Regions from separate parts of the Fictibacillus sp. 5RED26 genome, predicted to be linked through region 3. Evidence: riboswitches for the same ligand, from Rfam matches in the RefSeq annotation. Region 3 holds a riboswitch; each other region holds the start of a gene.
What was found. A riboswitch is a leader RNA that binds a small molecule or an ion and turns the genes downstream of it on or off. The one in region 3 is predicted to bind thiamine pyrophosphate.
Positions count from the first base shown of each region.

Region 1 (6,593 bases), 690 kb from region 3:
GTAGAAGGGCGCTTAAACTTTTTGAAAAATCAAAGTGATTACTCAACGGTTACGATACAATTTGAAGTGAAAAATTTAAAAGCGCAAGAACTTCAAACAGAAGGGTTAAATACGTGGGCAAAAACGAAGGTGCTTTTTATGGATACGGTAAACTTTTTAATGTCTGCGATTTCATTAATTGTAGTGAGTATTTTAGGATTAGCACCGATTTGGCTGATTGTAATTATTGTGGTTTATGTATGGTGGCGGAGACGAAAAACAGAACAAAAGAAAAAGCCGGAATCACCGACAACTATGTCTTAAGAGATATGTGTTTAACCTGTCAGTAACTGGGACGTCAGAAACACCCTCTGCAGCACGGATGATCCGTTTGCTGAAAGGGTGTTTTGGCTTTTACGGCACCTTTTAAGTGGTGTGCCGTTTTAAAGCACTAGCTGAGAAACGCTTTGTATTCTGCGCTTAATTTCATAAAACGTTCTTTATCTTTTGTATCCAAGGCAATGTCAATTTCTCTCTCATAATACGCTTTGTAATAATTGTGAAGGGCCTCATCTAATACCATTTGGGCAATAAGGCTGAAGGCAAATGGGTCTCTTTTTTGTTGTTTGTATTGCACCATCTCATTTTGGTTCTTGTTAAAAGAAGTGTTTTTGTCTTTCATCCTGTTTCCCTCCTTAAAATTATCTCCCTATCCAATTAACCTTTTATGTTTCTAGGTTTCTACTAGTATACTGAGCAAGATGCCTAATGACAACCATTTTATTTGAAAATTCTGAAAAAATTTATACATTGTATCTAAAGTGCTATGTTTTCACCACCTTTTGGGAAAAATGTTAATGATTTGTCATTTTTATTTCTGTTCGCTGCTCTTTGTTACAATTGTTTAAATTCTATTTTTTTTATGTTGTAATAGTGTGTTAGTTATTATTTCCCCGTATTTAAAGATGGTTAAACTTTTTGAAACACGTAACCTAAAAATAATTGACATTGTTGTTTATGTATGAGTAGGATTGTGTTAACTCAATAATGTCATTTTCGCTAGGGGTGCTTATTTTAAGCTGAGAGAAGGTTGTGACCTTCGACCCTTTGAACCTGATCCAGTTCATACTGGCGTAGGGAAGCGGTGTGGATAACAGTTTCCTTTATGAAATGAAATTTTAAGCCACCCGCCAATCAGCGGGTGGCTTTTTTTGCATTAGGAATTAGGAGGTAGATGAATATGGGACAACTGATAAAGGTAAGTAAAGCACTTACGATTGCAGGATCAGATAGTGGCGGTGGTGCAGGTATTCAGGCTGATCTAAAGACGTTTCAAGAATTAGGCGTGTATGGTATGTCCGTCCTTACGGCAGTCACTGCACAGAATACGACAGGCGTTCAAGGCGTATATCCAGTTTCTATAGAAGGTTTAGAAGCTCAGTTAGTGTCTATAGGCAGTGACTTGACGCCGGATGCGATAAAGACTGGAATGCTCTTTTCAGGTGAATATATTGAGAGAACAGCTTATATGATAACTAAATTCGGATGGGAAAACGTAGTGGTCGATCCAGTTATGATCGCAAAAGGTGGGGCTACATTGTTAGGAGAAGAAGCATTACATGCTATGAAAACATGTATGCTACCGCTAGCGAAGATCGTCACACCAAACATTCCTGAAGCTGAAGCATTAACAGGTATAACGATAAACAGCAGCGAGGCTAGAGAAGAAGCGGCAAGAGTTTTGTTTGATTCGGGTGCTGATCATGTTGTAGTAAAAGGCGGACACTTTGGAAACGGTGAATTTGTTTCGGATCTGGTATTTAATGGCATAGAGATGATTGAACTTGTAGAGAAGCGGATTCAAACGAAAAATACTCACGGAACGGGTTGTACGTTTTCAGCAGCATTGGCTGCAGAGCTTGCATACGGGAAAAAGGTCGATAGTGCGATCGTGCATGCTAAGAAATATATACAGACCGCAATTGAACATGGAATCGATGTTGGTTCAGGTCATGGACCGGTCAATCATTTTGCCTATAGGAGGATTGCACATGAACAATACTAGGATACAAGAATGGAAAACGTTTGTTTCACAGATTAGAGCAGAAAAGCCACTCATTCATCATATAACGAATAATGTCACCATGAACTTTCTGGCCAATGGAGTCCTCTCAGCAGGAGGGAGTCCAATGATGGTGCATGACGCATGTGAAGTTGAAGAAGCTGTAGGGGTTGCCGATGCGTTAGTCCTGAACATTGGAACAATAGATGAAGCTTCAGCAAAATCTATGATACTCGCACTTCGTAAAGCATTGTACGCTGAGGTTCCAGTTGTCCTTGATCCAGTAGGAGTAGGTCTATCATCATTCAGGCAAGAGCTCGTAAAGAAGTTGTTGTTTGAATATTCAGAATTGAAGGGGGTCAGACCCCGAAGAATTCTGACAATTTGCGGAAATGCTGCTGAAATGCAGTTTCTGGCTGAAGGGGCTTGGGAAGGAAAAGGTGTGGATGGTGATTTGGCGACGTCTGAAGATGATCTGATCAAGCTTGCGGGGGCTGCGGCAAAGCAAACAGGCTGTCTTATCGCCATGACTGGAAGTAAGGATGTTATTTCAGATGGTGAAAAAGCTATCGTGCTTTCTCATGGGGATCCGATGCTTTCTTATGTCACAGGGACAGGATGCTTTGCTACCTCAATGGTAGCTCTATATCAAGCCAATCTGAAAAAAGAAGTCACAAAGGAGACAGTAAACATGCCAGTCTTAGAACGAACCGCATTAGCTATATTAATGCTTACTAAAGCGGCAGAAGAAGCTGTTAAAACTGCTCAAGGACCAGGAAGCTTTCAACAAAATCTTCTTGACCAGCTTTTTCAGTTAGAGACTACCCATGAAATATTTCATGAAACAATCCACTGGCAAGATCACATGTTGAAGGAAGGGGCAAATAGATGAGAACCAAAGCTAAAACACGTTTAGAACAAGATCTATCACTTTATTTTGTAGCTGGAACGATGAACTGCAGTTCACCAGAAGATTTTTATCGTATTCTCTTGCAAGCGATCGAAGGCGGGATTACTGCCTTTCAGTTCCGGGAAAAAGGTGTGAACTGTTTAAGTGGTCAAAATCAGTTAGAAATGGCAAAACGTGCAAAGGAAGTTTGTCAAGAACATGATGTTCTTTTTATCGTGAATGACGATCTAGACTTGATGAAGGCGGTTGATGCAGATGGCCTTCATGTTGGTCAGACAGATGGAAAGCTGGATATCATACGCCGTGAAACAGAAGGTAAACTATTAGGTGTTTCGGCACATACTCTAACTGAGGCAGCCGACGCTATCAAACATGGTGCGGATTATATCGGCGCAGGTCCGATCTATCAAACGTCCACAAAAGCTGATGCGAAGATTCCGGTAGGAGTTGATTTAATCAGAGAACTTCGCAGCAACCAGATAAACGTCCCACTTGTTGGGATCGGTGGAATCACACTTGAAAACGCGAGTAAGGTCATTGAAGCAGGTGCTGATGGTGTTGCAGTTATCTCAGCAATCAGTGGTGCAATAAATCCTACATCCGCTTCCGTTAATCTGCTTCATTCTATCCATCGTGCAAAAGAGAATCGTAAGTGAAGATTTCTGTCCAAAAGATTACTGTAATGGCGATGTTGGTCGCAATTGGGACAATCTGTTCTCATTTGTTTTGGATTCCTGCTGGGGTGGCAAAAGCGTTTCCCGTTCAGCACGCGATCAACGTGATGGCAGGTGTGACACTTGGACCCATTCCGGCAGTTATTATAGCTTTTAGTATCGGCTTGTTGCGTAACTTATTTGGAATCGGTTCATTGCTTGCTTTCCCAGGAGGAATGATCGGGGCATTTGTAGCAGGGTACCTTTATAAAAAGGGAAGAAAGTATGTCTTTGCCGTTATAGGCGAATGGATAGGGACAGGGATCATCGGAGCTATTATAGCAGTGCCAGTAGCTACAGTTTTTCTAGGAACAAAAACTGGCGCATTCTTTTTTGTCACTCCTTTTTTAGTCAGTTCAATTGTGGGTGGAGTAATCGGTTTGTTAGTCATCCGTGTACTTCATAAAAATGTTGCAGCAAAAAACTGGCTAAGATCGAACCAAGAAAAATCTGTATGAAGAAATGCACCAGATAGGCCTCTACATCGTACACTATGTACTATCAACCGGTGAATAGGGGGCCGATATGATGAAAAAACGTCCAAAACGCTGGGTGTATACAGAAATGGTTCTCATGTTCTTAGGGCTACTTTTGGCTATTTATAACGGTAAGACTTGGGAAAGTCCAACTGTATTATTTTCAATCTTGATGGTGATTTTTATTTTTCGGGCAGTAGAGCGAAAAATTTTTAATCAAAAAACGGAATTTTGGTTGAACGCAGGAATGGCCACGGTCTTTTTCATCCTTGGAATCGGACCGTTCGTATAAGGAGTATAAAAAGAAGCAGGCTGAAGAGAAGTCAGTCTGTTTTTTTTGTTTCTTTCTATAGGCAAACGTATATTTTTTTCAAATCTTTGACAAAATGACGTGTAACGTAATAAAATAATTTTACGTAAAGTTATATTTTTACGTCAGGCCAAATAATGAAGTGAGGTGATGAGAGTGAATAGGAATCAAAGTATGCCAGAGACGTTTATTGTCACAGAACCAGAACAAGCAGCTGCGCTATTGCATCCTGTAAGATCTGAGCTCATAAGTTTGTTAAAGGAGCCGCGTTCTGCGACAGAGCTATCAAAAAGAATGAACGATTCCGCTCAAAAAATGAATTATCATCTTAAAGCACTTGAAAAAGTAGGCCTTGTAGTACGTGCAGGCACAAGGAATGTAAGAAACCTTGTAGAAGTTCTATACGTAAGTGTCGGCCGTTCGTTTTTATTGTCAGATTCACTAGGTCTCTCTGCTGACACGATGAAAAAGCTCCAAGATCAAACGGCTCTTGCTCATGTGTTATCACTCACTGAGAAGATCAAACGAGATGCCATTTCCTTAATGGAGCAGTCGGAAGATGAAGAGATACCAAGCGCAGTGATGGAAATGGAACTAGCACTTTCCAACGTTGAACACCGCAATCTTTTTTTGCAGGAATATGCAGATATGCTCACCACTCTCATTCAAAAACACCACAAACCGAACGAAGAGAATGCAAAGATGTACTACGTTTCAATGGCGATGTATCCAAAACCTGAAGGAGGCGGCACAACGTGAATAAGGAGAATAAAAGTACGGTTATCCCAATCAATCGCGAAGCAGCAAGTGATGATACTAACATCATTCCTATGAAAACAGAAGTACAGGTTACAGAAACAGAAACGGTACAGGAACCAGCTAAAATTATTTTTATCACATCAGGATTTGGAAAAATACATGTTACACCAAAAACAAATACAAACCCGATGGCAATCGCAGCCTAACTAGGAGGAAAACAGATGAATCTAATTCCAATGGTAGTAGAATCTACAAATCGCGGAGAGCGGTCTTACGATATTTACTCACGCTTGTTAAAAGATCGAATCATTATGCTGGGGAGCGCGATCGATGATAACGTAGCAAATTCCATCGTTGCTCAATTACTCTTTCTAGCAGCTGAAGATCCTGACAAAGACATCTCCATCTACATCAACTCACCAGGAGGTTCTGTTACTGCGGGGCTAGCGATCTATGACACGATGCAATTCATTAAACCCGATGTTTCGACTATCTGCATCGGCATGGCGGCTTCAATGGGAGCTGTTCTCATGGTAGCTGGTGCAAAAGGCAAGCGTTATGCGCTTCCGAACGCAGAAGTGATGATACACCAGCCGTTAGGTGGAACACAAGGGCAGGCATCAGATATGGCGATTCACGCGAAACGCATCTTACAAACACGCGAGTTGTTGAATAAGATCATTTCTGATCGATCCGGCCAGCCGATTGAAAAGGTGGAAAAAGACACAGACCGTGATTATTTCATGTCTGCAGAGGAAGCATTAAAATACGGGATCATTGATAAAGTGATCGAGAAGATCTAGAAATAGAATAAGAGCAAGGTAAGAAGCCAGCCATGAAACATGGGCTGGCTTCTTGTATGGGGTCAGTCCCCAAACAATTTATTTCCCGTGTTGTTTTGAGATTTTCTTCGCGGGTGTTTGCTTCATTTTGAATGTAAAATACGTGCGATTTCGTTTTGATCCATCTGAATATGGTAATCTAATGTAAGTTACATAATTTAAAAGTGTATGAGCTTTTAAAGATAAACGAAAGAAGGAATGAAGGATGTCAGCTCCAACAGGCAAGTCGATAGATTCATCTTCTAACCAACAAAAAACGATCTATTCCATTCTTTTTGCCATAAGTTTTGTGCATTTATTAAACGATTCCATGCAGGCTGTTATACCAGCTATCTTTCCAATTTTAGAGAAATCAATGAATCTGACTTTTACTCAGCTTGGATGGATTGCTTTTACTTTAAACATCACATCTTCCATCATGCAGCCGGTGATTGGTTGGTATACGGATAGAACAACTTCACCTTATATACTCCCAGTTGGAATGATGGCGAGTTTAGTAGGTATGCTGGGGATCGCGTTTGCGGATTCCTTTTATATGATTA
Region 1 covers NZ_JACZDU010000001.1:686,703-693,295, forward strand. Annotated here, with positions in the region: gene IHV10_RS03665 (DUF4349 domain-containing protein) at 1-303, shown strand, start outside; gene IHV10_RS03670 (IDEAL domain-containing protein) at 431-661, opposite strand; TPP riboswitch at 1,031-1,136, shown strand; gene thiD (bifunctional hydroxymethylpyrimidine kinase/phosphomethylpyrimidine kinase) at 1,232-2,044, shown strand; gene thiM (hydroxyethylthiazole kinase) at 2,031-2,933, shown strand; gene thiE (thiamine phosphate synthase) at 2,930-3,607, shown strand; gene thiW (energy coupling factor transporter S component ThiW) at 3,610-4,122, shown strand; gene IHV10_RS03695 (hypothetical protein) at 4,190-4,432, shown strand; gene IHV10_RS03700 (winged helix-turn-helix domain-containing protein) at 4,607-5,209, shown strand; gene IHV10_RS03705 (hypothetical protein) at 5,206-5,415, shown strand; gene clpP (ATP-dependent Clp endopeptidase proteolytic subunit ClpP) at 5,431-6,012, shown strand; gene IHV10_RS03715 (MFS transporter) at 6,257-6,593, shown strand, end outside.
Region 1: linked by a shared signal. The riboswitch ahead of thiD (bifunctional hydroxymethylpyrimidine kinase/phosphomethylpyrimidine kinase) and the one ahead of tenA (thiaminase II) in region 3 are both predicted to bind thiamine pyrophosphate.

Region 2 (6,593 bases), on a different contig from region 3:
CTCAGCCGCAACTTCTAACAAGAAGCTCTTCGGAAAGATATAAGGCTTTCCATGATCCTGTTCGTCCAAGTTGTTCAACACTTCTAGCTCGTCTTCGTTTTCCTTGTTGCGTGCAGGATCATATACAAACATTTTTCCATACTCTTCTTCTACACTTTTGTTTACATTGATAAAATACTTCATTCACAAAACACTCCTGTTTTTTGATTATGTAACTGTTATTCCCTAGACACGTTGTCATCAGACATATAAAGGCACAAAAAGGGAAGATAACCTATAAAAATTGTACAAGCACGACTCGTCATATTTCGAACTTTGTCCCGATATGATGTAGAGAGAGCCTGACAAGCGCAGGCTTATCAAGCGGAAAGGGAGTTGGAAGTAATGAAAACTGCGGGTTCTTGGTCTCATTCGTTAAAATTTCTTTTGTTCAGTGCAGTTGGTATTTTCATGTTCTTCATTCCGATCACAGTGAAAGGAAAGTCATCGATCCCACTCGATCATCTTGTAACATGGGTGAGAGATACAGCGGGTGAAGCTGTACCGCTTTATGCATTGCTCGTCATATTGCTCGGTGCTGTTTATCCGTTCTACAAAAAAACGTGGAACAAAGACCGAGTCACGACCACCTTCTCATTGCTAAAAGTTGTGGGACTCGTTGCAGCTGTCCTACTTTACTTTGAATGGGGTCCGAGCTGGTTAAGCGATCCGAACATGGGACCGTTCTTATTTGAGAAACTCGTGATCCCTGTTGGGTTGCTCGTTCCACTCGGTGCTGTCTTCCTAGCCTTTATTGTAGGATATGGTCTGATGGAGTTTATCGGGGTGCTCGTCCAAAAGATCATGAGACCTATCTGGAAAACACCGGGCAGGTCAGCGGTTGATGCCGTCGCTTCTTTTGTCGGCAGTTATTCGATCGGTCTACTCATCACGAACCGCGTGTTTAAAGAAGGAAAGTATACGGTGAAAGAAGCAGCTATCATTGCAACTGGTTTCTCTACCGTTTCTGCAACGTTCATGATCATTGTGGCAAAAACGCTAGGTCTGATGGAAATGTGGAACACCTACTTCTGGACGACGCTTGTGGTGACTTTCTTAGTAACGGCAATCACAGTGAGAATTCGTCCGTTAAGCAGAATGGATGATACGTATTCTGGTGGGGAAGGTCAGCCGGAAGAAGAGGTGAATGAGAAATACTTGCAAACGGCTTGGCGAAACGCGATGGATTCATCTCAGAACGCCCCTGCATTCTTGACTAACATTTGGTCTAATTTAAGAGATGGCTTTCTGATGGCGATGAGTATATTGCCTTCCATTATGAGTGTCGGTTTAATCGCCCTTTTGTTGGCAGAATACACGCCTGTCTTTGACTGGCTGGGTTACGTTTTCTACCCGATCACATGGGCGCTGCAGCTTCCTGATGCTATGCTTGCTGCGAAAGCGGCTTCTATCGGTGTTGCTGAAATGTTCCTGCCTGCACTCTTAGTAGCTGAAGCGGCACTTGTAACGAAATTCGTAATCGGTGTAGTTTCCGTAGCTTCCATTCTATTTTTCTCAGCTAGTATTCCTTGTGTACTCTCAACAGAAATCTCAATCAGTGTTCCAAAACTACTAGTTATCTGGTTCCAGCGCACGGTGTTGGCATTGATTATAGCGACTCCGCTAGCTTATTTATTCCTATAAATACTTTTACTGGTTGTTATGAAAGCCCTTTATCGATAGAATAGTAGTATATAAAATTAAATAATCATTACCACTAGGGGTGCCTTTGTTAAGGCTGAGATTAAAGTGAACTTTAAGACCCTTGGAACCTGATTTGGTTAGAACCAGCGTAGGGAAGTGGTGTGTGGATCAGATACTACGCTATAAATTCTTAAAACTGTGAAACCACCTCTTTGCTACATAAAGGAGGTGGTTTTTTATTGTGGAAAAACAGCTTCATGTAATTACTACGGGAAGGCAAAGTGATGAAGAGTTGGTTAAGATAGCGAAACTCATTCATCCGTACATCACGGCGCTGCATGTACGAGAAAAAACAAAGTCTGCGAAAGAACTCAGTCATCTTATCCATCTTCTGCAGAAAGCTGGAGTGCCTCCCTCTAAAATTATCGCAAATGATCGGGTGGATGTAGCGCTTTGTACAGGTATAAAAGGTGTTCAGCTGACACATCACAGTTTAGATGTGTCACAAGTGCGAAGAGCTCTGCCTGAAATGATGCTCGGCTGCTCTGTCCATTCTGTTTCAGAAGCACAGGATGCTGAACAAAACGGCGCCGACTTCATCATGTATGGTCATATTTTTAAGACTTCTTCCAAACGTGATGCGGAGCCAAGAGGGTTAGATCAGCTTCAACGTGTGGTAGATCAAATCACAATTCCGGTCATCGCGATCGGAGGCATTACACCAGAAAACGTACGGAATGTCATCGGAACAGGTGCATCTGGAATCGCCGTGATGTCAGGCATTTTAGAAGCGGAATCACCACTAAAAGCGGTGAAGCTGTACAAACAACAACTGGAGGTGTGGGATGCGCACAACGTATGATGCCATCATTATTGGAGGCGGCGTGATCGGCTGTTCCATCGCCTATGAGCTTTGTAAACGAAACAAACGTGTGCTGCTTCTTGAAAAAGAAACAATTGGGAGCAGGGCTTCAAGTGCTGCAGCTGGCATGCTCGGTGCAGAGATGGAGTTTGAGACCAATCATCCACTCTATCTGCTCGCAAAAGAAAGTCGGGACTCTTTTACCCCTTTATCACAGGAGCTTTTCGATGTTTGTGGGATAGACATTGAACTGATCCAGAAGGGGATTTATGAACTCGCGTTTACAGAGGAAGAAGCGGATGATTTAAAAAGAGAAGCGGCCAAGCGTCGAGATCAAGATGAAGAGGTTTTCTGGCTTTCAGCTGAAGAACTGATCATAAAAGAACCCGCATTATCCTCACTTGTAAAGGGAGCTCTCTATTTTGAAAAAGATGCTCAAGTGTCACCTGTTAAGCTTACTCGAGCCCTATATCAGTCCGCAAAAATTCTCGGTGCCGAGATAAAAGAGCATACCGAAGTGGTTAGGCTTCTCCAAACCAACAACAGAGTCACAGGTGTTGTAACAACGAAGGAAACGTTTCATGCTGATTCCGTCATAGTAGCTTGTGGGGTGTGGAGCTCAGATATCGAGCCTTCACTAAAAATGGTGCCTGTAAAAGGGGAATGTCTTTCCTTTAAAACACAGCGTCCACTACTTACAGGTACGGTAAAATACAAAAACTGTTACCTCGTTCCAAAGCGAGAAAACCAAATTTTTGTTGGCGCGACAAGTACACCACACGTCTTTAATGAAGAGGTTACATTTTCAGGTCTATTTGAATTGATGGAGAAGGCAAAACAAATCGTGCCTGAACTAAGTGGTGCTGTTTTTGAAAAAGCATGGGGAGGCATCAGGCCCCAAACGCTATCCGGTCAACCCTATATCGGTCCTTCTCCACATAAAGAGGGGCTCATTCTTGCAACGGGGCACTATCGAAACGGCATTCTGCTTTCCGCTATAACTGGAAAAAGGATTGCTGACCATATTGAAAGCGAGGTATATCATTCGTGAAACTTATGATAAATGGAGAAGCGGTCATGGTGCCAAATTCTTTGCAGTCGATCACAGATCTGCTGAAGCACCTTAACTTACATGACCAAGTGGTGATTGCGGAAGTAAACGAAGAGATCATCAATAATCAAAAACAAAGTGAAACTCAAATAAAAGAAAACGACAAGATCGAACTTGTTCGATTTGTTGGCGGAGGTTGATTGTATGTTAAACATTGGACACTATTCCTTTTCATCTCGATTACTTTTAGGTACAGGCAAATATCCGGACTTCAAAACACAAAAAGAAGCGGTAGAAGCTTCTGGTTCTGAGATTTTGACGTTTGCGGTTCGTAGAATGAACATCTTTGAAGAAAGCCAACCAAACTTTTTAGAGATGCTTGATCTGAAAAAATACACATTGTTACCGAATACAGCAGGTGCGAAAACGGCGACAGAAGCGGTACGCATCGCAAAACTGGCGAAAGCATCAGGATTATGTGATATGGTAAAAGTAGAAGTCATCGGATGCGACAAAACGCTGTTGCCGGATCCAGTGGAAACGCTTAAAGCCACAGAAGAGCTATTAAAAGAAGGGTTCATCGTGCTTCCTTATACGTCAGATGATGTGGTCCTGGCTAGACGATTAGAAGAGCTTGGTTCACATGCAATCATGCCTGCCGCTTCTCCAATCGGTTCCGGGCAAGGAATTATTAACCCGCTCTATTTAAAATTTATTATTGAGCAAACGAAGGTTCCGGTTATAGTTGATGCAGGGATCGGTAGTGCGAGTGACGCGATGATTGCGATGGAGCTCGGAGCAGACGGTGTGCTATTAAACACAGCCGTAGCGGGTGCGAAGGATCCTGTAAAGATGGCCCTTGCAATGAAAATGGCGGTAGAAGCTGGAAAGTTAGGGTATGAAGCGGGAAGAATCCCGAGAAAAGAAACGGCAACAGCGAGCAGTCCTTTAGAAGGGTTGAGTGTGAAGTGAATGAGCGTTATTCAAGACAGGAATTATTTAGCCCGATCGGTATAGAAGGGCAAGCAAAAATTCGAACAAAAAGCGTGCTCATCGTTGGTGCAGGCGCTCTTGGTGCAGGAAACGCTGAAGCTCTTACGCGTGCAGGCGTAAAACGGATCGTACTCGTCGATCGCGATTATGTGGATTGGACGAACCTTCAGCGTCAGCAGCTTTATTCTGAAGAAGATGCGAAGAGACAACTGCCAAAAGTAGTTGCTGCAAAGAATAGATTAAACCAAATTAATTCAGAAGTAGAAATTCAGGCACATGTGATGGATATGGGGATTGAGGAAGCAGTAGAACTGATCTCGGGTATCGATCTGATCATGGATGCGACAGATAATTTTGAGACGCGTTTGTTGATCAACGATTTGGCTCAGAAATATGAGGTTCCGTGGATTTACGGGGCGTGTGTTGGAAGCTACGGCATTTCTTACACGATTTTACCTGGAGATGGACCGTGTTTGAACTGTTTGCTCGATAAGATTCCGGCGAACGGACAAACATGCGATACAGCAGGAATTATCTCTCCAGCTGTACAGATGGTCACCGCTTATCAAACAGCCGAGGCGTTAAAGATTTTAGTAGAAGACTATGCATCTATCAGGAAAAAAATCGTAACATTTGATACGTGGACCAATCAGCATGTCCAATTAGGGATGGGAAAAGCGAAGAAGGTAGATTGTCCATCTTGCGGAGCTAACCCAACATATCCTTATTTAGAAAAAGGTGCTGCGTTAAAAACAGCTGTTCTTTGCGGTCGGGATACTGTTCAAATCCGTCCCGCTCATACGATCGAGATTGATTTAGAAAAGATGGAGAAAAGATTATTGCCACATGGTGACGTTCGCTGTAATCCTTATTTACTGGAGCTTCAAAGTGGCAGTCACCGCCTCGTTCTTTTTAAAGATGGACGTGCACTTGTTCATGGAACGAAGAATACGGCAGAAGCGAAATCTCTGTATCATAGATTTATAGGGTAAGAATTCTGTATAATGAAGTATAGGAGGTGATTTGATTTATGGAGTTTTTTGATCTGCTGTATCAAACGGACGCATTAGTTTTATCCATTAGTATCGCACTAACGTTCATTATAGCTAAGCAGCTTTCGGTCGTTCATCGATCTCTTGTTCATAGATCAAATCACCATGTGAAGCAGGACAGGCTATGTTACGAGAAGAGAATGACCGATTCTCACCTCGTTCAAAACTATTGCTTCATTCGAGACGAGATCGCACGGACAATGTTTAGAAAAGAAACGCCAGATGATAAAGAAGGGCACGTTTACTCCTTGTTTGCTTAGATTTTTTTTAAAACAAGGAGGAACAAATTTGAAGAAATATATATCCATTCTTTCATTGCTAGCAATTTTTCTATTATCCGGGTGCAATAACACACCGATTACAGCAGAAAGCCCAGGTGTGTGGAACCATTTTTTCATCTACCCGTTTTCAAAGCTCATTCAATATGTGGCGTATCTGTTTAACGATAGCTATGGGATTGCGATCATCCTCTTAACGATTGTGATACGATTCCTGATCATGCCGTTAACGTTAAAACAAACGAAAAATCAGGAAAAGATGAAGGGAATTCAGCCAGAGATTCAACAGCTTCGTGAAAAACACAAGGGCAAAGATCGCGAATCTCAATTGAAATTACAGAACGAACTGATGGCTGTTTATAAAAAACATGAAGTTAACCCGTTATCGATGGGGTGTTTGCCCCTCTTGATTCAGATGCCGATTCTGTTTGCGTTTTATTATGCAATCATCAAAACGAAAGAGATCGCATTGCACAACTTCCTTTGGTTTAACTTAGGCACAGCAGATCCTCTGCATCTGCTTCCGGTGTTAGCGGCTTTAACAACGTTTATCCAATATAAAATGAGTACAACGGAGCTCGCTGCTTCAAATCCGCAAATCAAAATGATGGGTTACGTGATGCCGATCGTTATCCTATTTTCGGCATGGAAGCTTGCTGCCGTTCTGCCTCTTT
Region 2 covers NZ_JACZDU010000002.1:118,167-124,759, forward strand. Annotated here, with positions in the region: gene IHV10_RS08860 (hypothetical protein) at 1-183, opposite strand, end outside; gene IHV10_RS08865 (YjiH family protein) at 385-1,683, shown strand; TPP riboswitch at 1,749-1,855, shown strand; gene tenI (thiazole tautomerase TenI) at 1,925-2,545, shown strand; gene thiO (glycine oxidase ThiO) at 2,529-3,596, shown strand; gene thiS (sulfur carrier protein ThiS) at 3,602-3,796, shown strand; gene IHV10_RS08885 (thiazole synthase) at 3,801-4,568, shown strand; gene IHV10_RS08890 (MoeB/ThiF family adenylyltransferase) at 4,565-5,581, shown strand; gene IHV10_RS08895 (hypothetical protein) at 5,620-5,901, shown strand; gene yidC (membrane protein insertase YidC) at 5,930-6,593, shown strand, end outside.
Region 2: linked by a shared signal. The riboswitch ahead of tenI (thiazole tautomerase TenI) and the one ahead of tenA (thiaminase II) in region 3 are both predicted to bind thiamine pyrophosphate.

Region 3 (6,593 bases):
TTTTTCATACACTCAAAGTAAAAAAGCTTCAGCAATCCTTCAAAACTGGAAAGTAGAACAGTCACATTTTGTGAAAATCATTCCACATGATTACAAAGAAATGATTAAGAAAATAGAAGAAGAGAAAATAGCTGGATATTCCGAAGATGAAGCGATTATGAACGCTTTTGAAGCAGGTTCAAGCGCAGCGAAAGCAAGTGGCAGACCTGGACCGACAAAATTAATCCTGAAATAAATTGAGATGAGAGGAGAGATTTTACATGGGAAAACCAACCGGATTTTTGGAATACCCGAGAGAAGAAACGATAGAGAGAAAGCCTCTCCAACGTCTTAAAGATTGGAAAGAGTATACAAAAAAACAACCAGAAGATATGTTGAAAAGGCAAGGCGCTAGATGCATGGATTGTGGTACACCTTTTTGTCATATTGGTATCGAGATTAATGGGGCTGCTGCAGGCTGCCCTATTAACAATCTGATACCTGAGTGGAATGATCTGGTTTATCGTGGAAAATGGAAAGAAGCGCTTGACCGTTTGATGAAAACAAACAATTTTCCTGAATTCACAGGACGGGTTTGTCCTGCTCCTTGTGAAGGATCATGTACAGTTGAATTAGCTGGACCTGCTGTAACCATAAAGAACATTGAAAAAGCAATTATTGATAAAGGGTTTGAAAACGGCTGGATCCAACCTAGGATTCCAGAAAGAAGAACAGGAAAAAAAGTCGCTATTGTAGGTTCAGGACCAGCTGGGCTTGCTGCTGCTGACCAGCTGAACCAAGCGGGTCATTCTGTTACCGTTTATGAAAGAGCAGACAAAGCCGGCGGATTGTTAACGTATGGAATTCCTAACATGAAGTTGGATAAAGATGTTGTGGAAAGAAGAATCAAATTATTAAGACAAGAGGGTATTGATTTTATTCTTAACACAGAGGTGGGAAAAGATGTTACCTCTGAGGAACTAAAGAATCAATATGATTCTATAATTCTATGTACAGGTGCACAGAAACAAAGAGATTTAACTCTTCAAGGAAGAGAAGCTGATGGTGTTCATTTTGCTATGAACTATTTAACACAAGCAACGAAGAGGCTGTTGAACATCGAAGTTTCTGAACCACTTATTGATGCAGAAGGTAAAAATGTAATCGTAATTGGTGGTGGCGATACTGGTGCTGACTGTGTGGCAACGGCTCTTCGACAAAAGTGTAAGAGTGTAGTTCAATTTGGTAAGCACCCTAAGCTTCCTGATGTGCGCAGTGATGCAAACATGTGGCCAGAGCAACCTAACATTTTCACAATGGATTATGCCTATGAAGAAGCTACTGCTCAATACGGACATGATCCAAGAGAGTACTCCGTTCAAACGAAAAAAATCGTATCAGATCATAATGGTCGATTAAAAGAACTTCATACGATTCAGATGAAAAGAACATCAGATGATGCAGGAAATATGGTTTTTGAAGAAATTCCTGGATCTGAAAAAATCTGGCCAGCTGATCTAGTTTTCATCGCGATCGGTTTTGAGGGTACAGAACTGCCAGTCTTAAAAGAATTTGGTGTTGAAGTCAAACATAACAAAGTAGTTGCTAAACATGGTGACTATAGAACAAATGTAGATGGAGTATTTGCAGCAGGTGATTCTAGACGTGGTCAAAGTTTAATCGTTTGGGCGATCCAAGAAGGACGTGATTGTGCACGTCAAGTGGATCTATCGTTGATGGGAAGTACGGTTTTGCCTTAATACTTTTTTCCATGCTACAATAAACTCCAAAAGCCAAAAGCTTTTTATATATGATAAAATAGGGCTTAGGCTAAAACAATTCTTTTATTTATAAGGAGTAGACGCATGGAAAAAGTACTTATTTTTGGACACAAAAATCCAGATACTGACACGATTACATCAGCTCTGGTTTACGCTGACTTGAAAACTAAATTAGGACAAAACGTAGAAGCTATTCGCCTAGGTGAGATCAATGGTGAAACACAATATGCATTAGATTATTTTAAAGCTGAACTTCCGCGTTTAGTTGAACATGTCTCTGCTGAAGCAAACGCGGTAATCTTAGTTGACCATAATGAACGTCAACAAAGTGCAAATGACATTGACAAAGTAAGAGTATTAGAAGTTATTGACCATCATCGTATCGCGAATTTTGAAACAAGCGATCCTTTATACTATCGTGCTGAACCTGTTGGCTGTACAGCTACAATCTTAAACAAGATGTACAAAGAGAAAGGCGTTCAAGTTGAGAAGAACATTGCCGGACTTATGCTTTCTGCCATTATTTCTGACTCATTGTTGTTTAAATCACCTACTTGTACAGAAGAAGATGTTGCCGCAGCACGCGAACTTGCTGAAATTGCTGGTGTAGATGCGGAAAAGTACGGTCTAGAAATGCTAAAAGCAGGTGCTGACTTAAGTGATAAATCTGTTGAAGAATTGATTTCACTTGATGCTAAAGAATTTAACATTGGTGAAAATAAAATTGAAGTTGCTCAAGTGAATACGGTTGATGCTAGCGATGTAATGAAACATCAAGAGGATTTAGAATCAGCGATTACGAAAGTGATTGCTGACAAAGGTCTAGACCTGTTCATGTTTGTTGTAACAGATATCTTAACAAATGATTCGACAGCGTTAGCTCTTGGTAAGAGATCACAATCTGTTGAAGAAGCTTATAACGTTAAATTAGAAAACAATACAGCCATCCTTAAAGGTGTTGTTTCTCGTAAAAAACAAATCGTACCTGTTTTAACAGAAGCGATGAGCAAATAAATGAAGATTTTAAAGGGTAATGCCATACTACGGCTTTGCCCTTTTACTTTGTTATACAAAGGTCGTGTTTCTTAAAAATAGTTGACAATCTAAAAGAGACTGCTATCATTTAAGACAGAAACCAACTATATAAAAACGAACCACTAGGGGTGCCTTTTATAAGGCTGAGATCAAAGTGCGACTTTGAGACTCTTAGAACCTGATCTGGATTATACCAGCGTAGGGAAGTGGTGTTGCGGAGTCTTTATTCCTGTTTTGAATTCTCCATATACAACCACTTTCTTAGCTGAGAGTGGTTTTTTTGTTGGATAAAACAAGGAGGATTCATATGAACACATTTACTGATATCTTGCGAGAAAGAGCGGCTTCTATTTGGGAAGCGAACCTTCAACATCCATTTGTGAAGGGAATTGCAGATGGTGACCTTTCTTTAGAACGGTTCAGGTACTATGTATTACAAGATTCGTATTATTTATCTCATTTTGCAAGAATACAAGCGATGGGGGCTGCAAGAGCTGAAGATTTGTATACGACTTCTAGAATGGCAGCACATGCACAAGGTACAAATGACGCGGAGTTAGGACTTCATGAGACATTTATGAAACAGCTTGGAGTGACAGAAGAAGAACTAGCTGATTTTGAACCTGCTCCCACTGCTTACCATTATACATCTCACCTTTACCGAGTTGCAGAGTCTGGAAGTTTGGGAGAAATTATCGCAGCAATTCTGCCTTGTTATTGGATCTATCAAGAGATTGGTGAAACATTCAAAGGGGCGACACCACAAGAATCCATCTATCAAGAGTGGATCGCTGCATATGGCGGTGAATGGTTCACAGAACTTGTACAAGAGCAGATTGATAGACTGAATCAATTGGCTGAAAAAGCAAGCGATGTGGAGAGAAATAAGATGATTCAACATTTCTTGATCAGTTGTCAGTACGAGTATTCCTTCTGGGAGATGGCTTATACATTGGAAAAATGGCCGATTCCATTCAGCCTGACCACGTCGACGATCGGGAGTGAAGGGTAGTATGCAAAAGGGGTTAAAGTTAACGGATATCCTTGTAACAATCGTAATCTCTATCGCATTTGGCATACTGTATAAGATTTGGGGACCTCTATATTATGCCGTAAAACCGTTTGGCCTTCACATCGATCAGTTGATATATGGGATGTGGTTCATGGCGGCGACCGTTGCATTCCTAATCATTCGAAAGCCTGGAGTTGCCCTATTGGCTGAAATTGCTGCTTCTTCAGGAGAATTTTTGATGGGTTCTGAATTTGGACTTGAAGTGTTACTATACGGACTGATTCAAGGATTGTTTGCAGAATTTATCCTATTCGCATTTCGTTATAAACGATTTGACCTTTTCGTCATCTCACTTGCTGCACTAGGTTCATGTGCAGGATCTTTAATCATGGACTTTTACAAAGGATATATCGGTGATCTTTCAACATGGAATCTAACATTATTTATCGTATTTAGAATAATCGGTTCTATCTTGTTTACAGGATTGTTTGCCGTTTCTATTGCAAAAGCTTTAGAGGCTACAGGTGTGACGAATTTAGTACGATCTTCGTCAAAAAAGGATCATGAAGCGTTAGATCAATAACTGAGGTGGTTGGATGACAAGCGTAACTTCTGTGAGAAATCTGAGATTAAAGTTTCCGGGCGAATCAAAAATGCTGTTTAGAGATATGAGTTTGTCTATTAATCGTGGTGAAAAAGTGCTTCTTCTTGGCACCTCCGGATGTGGCAAATCCACATTGTTGCAGGTTCTTTCTGGACTAGTACCACGAACAATTGATATTCCTATGAAATGTGATGACATACAAATCCCTGATCAATGGGGATTTGTATTTCAAGATCCTGATACTCAGTTCTGTATGCCCTATGTTGATGAAGAATTAGCATTTGTTCTTGAGAACTTGGAAGTGCCTCGAGAAGAGATGACCAGCAAGATTTGTTCTTTATTAAAAGAGGTTGGTCTTGAGCTTGAGAACATTCATACACCGATTCAACATCTATCTGGTGGAATGAAGCAACGATTAGCGATTGCATCTGTATTAGCACTGAAACCAGATGTAATATTTTTAGATGAACCGACTGCTTTTATTGATGAAAAGGGTACAGAACAAATTTGGGAAACGGTAAAAAGAATATGGAAAGATAAGACGTTGATCATTGTTGAACATAAAATTGAGAAAATCCTAGATTTCGCTGATCGTCTCATTGTATTTACTCCAGATGGAGAAATTCTAGCTGATGGAAACACTTCAATGGTCTTTACTCATTATAAGGAAAAGATCAAAGAGTTTGGAATTTGGTACCCTGGTGTATGGGATGATTATAAACGAGAACCAATCATGAATAACAAGAAAGAACTTTCAAACACCATGAAGTTACAGATTTTCAAAGGATATCGAAACAAAGAAGTTAAGATCGTGGTAGATCACTTAGTGATCCATTCAGGAGAATGGGTCACTATAATGGGTGAAAACGGAGCAGGAAAGAGTTCATTATTATTGGCTCTGATGCAGCTCATAAAAACATCTGGAGACTATTTTATCAATGATGTACCTATTCGAAAAACGAAAGACATCTCTGGACTTCTTTACCTCGTATTTCAGAACCCTGAATATCAATTTTTAACAAATTCAGTTCACGATGAAATAACCTATGGATTAAAAAATGACCAAGAAATTGAATCCGATGTAAAAGAGATACTCTCTTCTCTCGAGTTGACAAGCAAAAAGGAGCAACATCCTTATCAATTATCTGTTGGTCAGAAGAGACGTCTAAGTGTGGCCACTGCTTTTTTACAAAAACCAAATATTTTACTTCTTGATGAACCAACTTTTGGTCAGGACTCTTTAAACACGTTTAAGATTTTGGAAATGATCGAACAAGAGCGTCAAAAAGGAACGATCATTCTCATGGTCACACATGATCATCATATTACCGAACGTTTTGCAACACGGTTATGGGAGGTACAGAACGGTAGAATTGTAACTGATCTTCAACTCAATAAAGGTGGTAACGTACAGAGGGAGATTCTGCATGAATTCATTATTTAGTGGGAAGTACACTTGGTTACACAGCATAAATCCATCTCTAAAACTACTAACAATATTGGGTCTGTTCATATTAGCCATCAACATTCATTATCTTAACTTCATGGTCGGTTTTTCTTGCGTGATCTTAACATTGTTTATATTCGGTACAGGATATTCTTATAAGCAATTATTCTTATTATCTCTGCCCTTTTTGTTTGTTTTTCTTTCAACGTCTTCATCTATGATTCTATTTGGAAAGGGAGAAACCATCCTATTTAAATGGGCATATGTTCAAATATCAGAGGAGAGTTTGATAAGGGGCATTCACCTAGGGTTTCGAGCTTTATCATTTGCAATGCTTGGATTGATATTTGCTTTAACTACCAAACCAGTTATGCTGTTTTACTCTCTCATGCAACAACTTAAACTGCCACCGAAGTTTGCTTATAGTTTCATGGCGGCCATACGATTGATTCCTATCATGATTGAGGAATACCAGATCATTATGAATGCTCAAAGGGTAAGAGGATTAGAACAAAAGAATCATTTTCTAAAAAGAATGCAAAGGCTTGCGATTCCTTTATTATCACAAAGTATTCGCAGAGCTTATCGAATAGCCGTATCAATGGAAGCAAAACGATTTCAATCAAACAGAAAGAGGACCTTCTATTATGAGGTCGGTTTTTCAAGAAATGATCTAATATTCTTATGCTATTTTCTTGTTCTGATAGGAGTCGCCTATCTTCTTTCTAACCATTT
Region 3 covers NZ_JACZDU010000001.1:1,373,174-1,379,766, forward strand. Annotated here, with positions in the region: gene gltB (glutamate synthase large subunit) at 1-235, shown strand, start outside; gene IHV10_RS07160 (glutamate synthase subunit beta) at 261-1,739, shown strand; gene IHV10_RS07165 (manganese-dependent inorganic pyrophosphatase) at 1,845-2,774, shown strand; TPP riboswitch at 2,910-3,017, shown strand; gene tenA (thiaminase II) at 3,103-3,807, shown strand; gene IHV10_RS07175 (ECF transporter S component) at 3,809-4,390, shown strand; gene IHV10_RS07180 (ABC transporter ATP-binding protein) at 4,404-5,855, shown strand; gene IHV10_RS07185 (energy-coupling factor transporter transmembrane component T family protein) at 5,839-6,593, shown strand, end outside.